2 regions of the Paenibacillus nanchangensis genome follow, and region 1 is predicted to be linked to the other one. Evidence: a T-box and tRNA genes for the amino acid it is inferred to sense, from the RefSeq annotation. Region 1 holds a T-box; the other holds one or more tRNA genes.

Region 1 (3,411 bases):
CGGAACCGGCCTCATCCGAAATTTTGCTGCTGAGTGTACCCTCTTCGCTTACGAACAAGCGCCATACACGGGAGAGGAACCGGTGTATCCCTTCTACCCCGCTTGTATTCCACGGCTTCGTAGCTTCAAGCGGTCCCATAAACATTTCATACACACGCAGGGTGTCCGCACCATATTCCCCGACAATTTCGTCCGGGTTAATGACGTTGCCGCGCGATTTGCTCATTTTCTCGTTGTTTGTGCCAAGGATCATGCCCTGGTTGACCAGCTTGTGGAACGGCTCCTTGGTGTCTACTACACCGATATCGTACAGCACCTTATGCCAAAAACGGGCGTACAGCAGGTGAAGCACCGCATGCTCCGCGCCGCCGATGTACAGATCAACCGGCAGCCACTCTTTTTGCTTCTCCGGCGAACAAAGCTCCTTGTCGTTGCGCGGATCGATATAACGCAGGTAATACCAGCAGCTTCCTGCCCACTGCGGCATCGTATTTGTTTCGCGGCGGGCTTTCATGCCCGTCTCGGGATCTATGGTGTTCACCCAATCCGTGACGTTGGCCAGCGGCGATTCTCCGGTTCCCGACGGTTTGATTTGATCGACGTCAGGGAGCAGCAGCGGCAGCTGGTCTTCCGGCACCGGCTTCATCGTGCCGTCTTCCAGATGCAGAATCGGGATTGGCTCGCCCCAATACCGCTGACGGCTGAACAGCCAGTCGCGCAGCCGGTAAGTGACTTTGCCTTCTCCGCAGCCCTTCTCCTCCAGCCAGGTTATCATCGCCGCGATCGCTTCCTCGTTGGACTTGCCGTTCAGGAAGTCCGAGTTCACATGCGGTCCGTCGCCGGCATATGCCTCTTTCGTCATATCGCCGCCTTGGACAACCTCAATGATATTAAGCCCAAACTGCTTGGCGAACTCCCAGTCCCGCGTATCGTGGCCCGGCACGGCCATGATGGCGCCCGTACCGTAACCGGCAAGCACATAGTCGGCGATCCAGATTGGCAGCTTCGCGCCGTTAACCGGGTTCACAGCATAAGCGCCCGTAAATACGCCGGTTTTTTCCTTGGCCAGGTCGGTGCGTTCCAGGTCGCTCTTGCGGGCAGCTTTCTCTTGATACCCCTGCACCTCAGCCCGCTGCGCCTCGGTTGTGATCCGCTCCACCAGCTCATGCTCTGGCGCAAGCACGCAGTAGCTTGCTCCAAACAGCGTGTCAGGACGGGTCGTAAACACCTTCAGCGACGCATCGGTTCCTTCGACGGCAAACGTAACTTCCGCGCCGGTCGATTTGCCGATCCAGTTGCGCTGCATATCCTTGATGCTTTCCGACCAATCCAGTTCTTCCAGGTCCTCCAAGAGGCGCTCGGCGTATTCCGTAATCTTCAGCACCCACTGGCGCATCGGTTTGCGGATGACCGGATGGCCGCCGCGCTCGCTTTTGCCGTCGATGACTTCCTCGTTCGCCAGCACTGTGCCAAGCGCCGGACACCAGTTAACCGGCACCTCGGCGACATAAGCCAGACCGCGTTTGTACAGCTGGATAAAAATCCACTGCGTCCACTTATAATACTCGGGATCCGTTGTGCTGATCTCACGGTCCCAGTCGTAGGAGAAACCAAGCGACTTCACCTGGCGGCGGAAATTGTCGATGTTCTTGAACGTAATATCACGCGGGTGCTGCCCTGTATCGAGCGCATGCTGCTCCGCCGGCAGTCCAAAAGCATCCCAGCCCATTGGATGCAGAACGTTATAACCGCGCATCCGCTTGTAACGGGAGACAATATCCGTTGCCGTGTAGCCTTCCGGATGGCCGACATGCAGTCCGGCGCCCGACGGATACGGGAACATATCCAGCGCGTAGAACTTCGGTCTGCCCGGCTCCTCTCCTGTTTTAAAAGTCTTGTTCTCTTCCCAATACCGCTGCCATTTCGGCTCCAGCTTCGTCGGCTGATAGCCCGCGGCTGCTTTGTTGTCACTCATACGTATGCTCCTCCTTGGTCTGTCGCCCGGGGCAGGTCCTTTCGCCTGATGTCGAAATCCCGGGAAGCTAACGCGAACGCTGTCCCCAATCTTACGGCCGAAAGTCCTCCTTGCGCCCGGGTATCAAAAAAACCTCCCATCCCCAGCGTATAACCGCTAGGGACGAGAGGTTCAATTCCCGTGGTACCACCCTAGTTAGCGCAGGACATGCTTTGCCCTGACCGCTCCCTTTGCACCCTTTAACGGGGGTGAGGCGCCGGTCTTCCCCAAATCTGCAGCATTTTACGCAAATGCGCCGAGATTGGCTGATCCCGCTGCTCCGAGGCGAGTTCATTCCGCTTCCGCCAACCGGCTCGCACCAACACACCGGCTCTCTGCATGGCTTCTGACAAAATTACTGCTCCTCATCAACGCTGACACTTGTTCAATTCCACCATATTATAACCAATCGCCGAGGCCGCAGTCAATCATGCCATGCATTCAAACTGCCTCAAACCGTCTTTCTATGCATGTAATACGACAAAAAATGCTGCAGCACGACTTTTCCGGCGGCAAACACCGGTACAGCAAGGATTAAACCAACCATTCCGGCGACCTCTCCGCCGACAAGCAGCGAAAAAATAATCAGCAGCGGATGCAGATGCAGCCGCCGTCCGACGATTTGCGGCGAAATCACATTGCTCTCCAGGGCCTGGCACAGCAGATTGACCAGAGCAACAAGCAGCACGAGGCGAAAGCTGACCGTGGCCGCCATCACAATGGCCGGAGCCGCGCCGAGAAAAGGCCCCATATATGGCACGATGTTAAAAATGGCAACGACACAGGCAAACAGCAGCGCATACGGCATGCCGATCAGGGCATACCCGATGTAGGCCAGCACGCCGATAATGACGCACACGAGAAACTGGCCGCGGATATAGTTGCCGAGCGCGGTGTCAATTTCTTTTAGCAGCATGACAATCGCTTTCCGCCGGGTCCGGGGAAGCAGGGAAACAACACCCCGCTCGAACACGTCGAAGTCTTTCAGGATATAAAACACCAGGAACGGTACAATGAACACATTAAACAGCATGCCGATCGTCGTCCCGATATTGTCGAGAAAATGGGAGATTCCCCGCGCCAGCTTCCCTTCCAGTTGAAAAAACCACGTGTTCATCCCGGCCTCCACACCCGGCGGAATCAGCCGCCCGTTCATATTGCGCATCAGGCTTTGGGCATGCAGCGTCATTTCCGGCAGATGCTCTTCGAGTTCCTCCAGCTGCTCGACGAACATGGGGATGAGATTAATCACGATAACCGCGATCGCGCTCAAAAACACAGCGTATATGATCAGTACCGCTACACCGCGCGGCACCTTGCGGGCCGCCAGCAAATTCACCACAGGATTGAGCACATAAGATACAATCATCGCCGCCAGAAAAGGGGCCAGCACCGCT
Region 2 (3,411 bases), on a different contig from region 1:
ACGTTATCCGGGTCTTCCGCGTGTTCCAGATTGTCCGATTGTTTCAGCGTCCCCGGTTCTTCGGGGTTCTCCCCACTCTCCAGGCCCCTCCGGTATTCAGTAAAAGCAAGATACTCCTTAATGAAGGTCTGCTCCTCCGCCGTCAAACGCCGTAAGTGGCAATCCGGTTGCCGTTTATCGTCAAAAAAATAATCGCCCGCCTCTTCACGCACAATTGCCGGCGGGTTTTTGCCCAAAATCAGCCAGTCCAGACTGACGTTGAAGAAAGCCCCGATCTCAATCAATTTATGCGTTCCCGGCGTGGACTTGCCGCGTTTCCAATCGCCCAGGTTCCCGGTGCTGATTCCAAGCTGCTCGCAGAACGATTTCTTGGTCATTCCTTTATTGTGGATCAGGTATTCAATCCGATCATAAATTGACTGCATCGCCCAAAACCGCCTTTGACCAAAAAATAACACGCAAATGCGTTATAATCACTTGTAAAATGACGTAAAAAAGTATATCATTAACTATTATTATGATTTGTTCCATTATACCATACCTGCCGAAACGCCGATAAGAGGTGCGACATGAACAGAAAGCGGCCTGTAACTCCCTACGGCTGGGCAATCAAAACCCGGCTGGCGGAGCTTCGCCTCGACCAGAAGCAGTTCTGCGAGATGCACGGAATTCCGCCCTACCGTCTGTCCAATCTTATACACGGCACCCGCAAAGCCGAGCGGTACCGCCGTCAAATCGATGAGCTGTTGGGCCTGCATGCACAGCCGCCCGACGAACCCGCTGATTCTGGCTCCGATTCCAAAAGACGGCAGATGGCTTCATCTTAGTCTTCCATCCCGCAAGTGTCAAGGAGGATCCTATGTCAAACTTTTCGTCTCATTCTGCGCAGCAATGTATGGATGCTCTGCCGGAACGCGCCCTGCTCATCGATAACGGAGGACGCATCCAGACAATGAGCGATTCCTGGATCTCTTGGGCACACGGCCGCGGTATTCCCGTCCGTCCGGTCCGAATTGGCTGCAATTATCTCGACCTGATGCAGGAAATTACGGGTGACTGCCGGAGAATCGGCAGACTTCGCCGTGCGCTGCAGGAAATTCAGTCAGGCGGCTGCTTGGTATACAGCGATGTTTTCCCGGGAATGACCGCTCAGGGAATCCGCAGCTTTCGCGTGGAGCTGTTCCCGCTTCTTGCTCCGGGACGATACCGTTCTATTGTGATTTATCACCAGTCCGTCTTCCTTGCCCCAAAATTACGCCTCCAGCATGCGCATCCTGACAGCGAGCTTGTTCCCGCTTCCCGCTATGTCCCGATCTGCGCCTCTTGCAGCAAAATCCGTGATCTCCGGGACCGCTGGATGCCGATTGAGAGCTTCATCCGGAAGACCCTTCAGGCTGAATTTACGCACGATATTTGTCCCGACTGCATACGCAAACTGTATCCGGAATATGCCTCGGCGCTTCAGCTTCCTGACGATTCCGATACCTGCCTCCCGCATTTGCCGGAGAGCTGACCGGACTGTCCGCTTTACGTACATCACCTGATCCATCCGCTCCAAATCGCAAAAAGTCCGGTTCGGCGCCGCATATGCGGCCGCTGAACCGGACTTATCTGGCTGTATGCGGTAGAGAGGACTCGAACCTCCACGGGCGTAAGCCCACTACCCCCTCAAGATAGCGTGTCTGCCATTCCACCACTACCGCATATGGTGACCCGTAGGGGATTCGAACCCCTGTTACCTCCGTGAAAGGGAGGTGTCTTAACCCCTTGACCAACGGGCCTTACTGTTCACACCAAATTTGCGTGACAACAAAAATGAGTATATCAAATACCTCTAACCTTGGCAAGATCTATTTCAAAAAAATAATTTCGTGTAATTTACTTCCTTTATAGATGCCGATAGATGCCGGGCAAAACGGCCCCCGCAAGCTGCGGCGGGCCGTCTTCATCCGCGCATAAAGTATGGAAATCCCGGCTGGGCTTTTAGCCGCTGTAGCTGCTGTAGCCGCTGTAACCGCGGAGATGGTTGTGACTTTTGTGTTGCTTTTACTGTTGTGCCGCTGTTACTGTTGTGATTACTGTTAGTGTTGTTTCCGCTGTTACGGATTCACCTTTGTTTCAAACACCTGCTTGCCGTCCACAAATTTAAGCACGGCAGCCGCTTTGACCGGGTCATGCGATTCGTTCATCGAGATTTTGCCCGTTGCCAGCTGCAGATCCTTGGTACCTGCCAGCGCGTCTTTTAGTTTGGCCGGTTCGGTAGAGTCGGCCCGTTTGAGCGCATCGGCCACCAGCTTCACCGCATCATATCCAAGCGCGGCCATGCCGTCCGGGACAAGATCGCCGTTCGCCGCCTTAAACGCATCAACAAACGACTTGACTTCCGGCGCCGTATCCTCCGGTGAATAGTGATTGGACATATACGTATTCTCCAGCGCCTTGGCTCCCGCGATTTCCGCCAGCTGCGGGGAATCCCATCCGTCGCCGCCCATAAAGGGAGCGGTAATGCCCATTTCGCGCGCCTGCTTCAAAATTTTGCCCACTTCTTCATAATAACCCGGCAGATAAATCACATCGGGATTCGCTTCTTTAATCCGGGTCAAGACGGCTTTGAAGTCGGAGTCCTTTTGCTGATACGACTCCTTGCCGAGGATGGTGCCGCCGTTTTTGGTGAACGTCTCTTCGAAAAAGGTCTGCAGGCCCTTTGAATAGTCGCTGGAAGTATCGGTATAAATGACGGCTGTCTTGGCCTTCAGTGAGTCCTTGGCAAAGTTCGCCATCACCTGGCCTTGAAAAGGATCGATAAAGGAGGCTCTGAACACCCATTCGTTCACCTTGCCCGTGCGCTCATCGACTGTTACTTTCGGATTGGTTGCGGAGGAGCTGACAACCGGGATGCCTTTTTCCTGCGCAACCGGAACAATTCCCAGCGTGTTGGTGGAAGTTGTCGCGCCAATAATGGCGACCACTTTGTCAGTCGTAATCAGCTTCTGGGCAGCACGTGTCGCTTCCTCCGACTTGGAGGCATTATCCGCTTCGACCAGTTCCAGCTTTTTGCCAAGCACACCTCCCGCAGCGTTGATTTCCTGCACTGCCAGCTTGGCGCCCTTGAGCGCAGAGTCGCCAAAAGAAGCCTGGCCTCCCGTCAGCTCCAGATTTGCGCCGATTTTGATCGTTCCCCCGGTATCTCCGCCATTTGCGGTACTGTCCGCTGCGCTGCTGTCCGTGTTGCTCCCGCAGCCTGCCGCCAGCACCGCCGTCAGCACGCCAATCATGAGTATGGCCCCGATTTTCTTCATCCTCTTCCAGCCTCCTATACACAAAATGTAATCTATATGTTGATTCTGTGAAGCCTCCTTCAGCCGGATCCCGCTTCCCCCGGGCCCGGGCTTAATGTCCGCCGAGATAAGC

What was found. The T-box of region 1 lies ahead of leuS (leucine--tRNA ligase). A T-box ahead of a tRNA ligase gene usually reads a tRNA of that ligase, here a tRNA-Leu.
Region 2: it encodes a tRNA-Leu, which carries the amino acid that the T-box ahead of leuS (leucine--tRNA ligase) is inferred to sense. The anticodon was not compared.

What each region holds. Positions count from the first base shown of each region.
Region 1 covers NZ_JBHOFD010000021.1:51,929-55,339, reverse strand. The annotation lists gene leuS (leucine--tRNA ligase) at 1-1,975, opposite strand, end outside; T-box leader at 2,131-2,395, opposite strand; gene ACE6ED_RS17440 (AI-2E family transporter) at 2,466-3,411, opposite strand, start outside.
Region 2 covers NZ_JBHOFD010000012.1:138,523-141,933, reverse strand. The annotation lists gene ACE6ED_RS11665 (helix-turn-helix domain-containing protein) at 1-425, opposite strand, end outside; gene ACE6ED_RS11660 (XRE family transcriptional regulator) at 570-827, shown strand; gene ACE6ED_RS11655 (hypothetical protein) at 860-1,513, shown strand; tRNA gene ACE6ED_RS11650 (tRNA-Leu) at 1,621-1,703, opposite strand; tRNA gene ACE6ED_RS11645 (tRNA-Glu) at 1,707-1,781, opposite strand; gene ACE6ED_RS11640 (ABC transporter substrate-binding protein) at 2,100-3,299, opposite strand; gene ACE6ED_RS11635 (ABC transporter ATP-binding protein) at 3,391-3,411, opposite strand, start outside.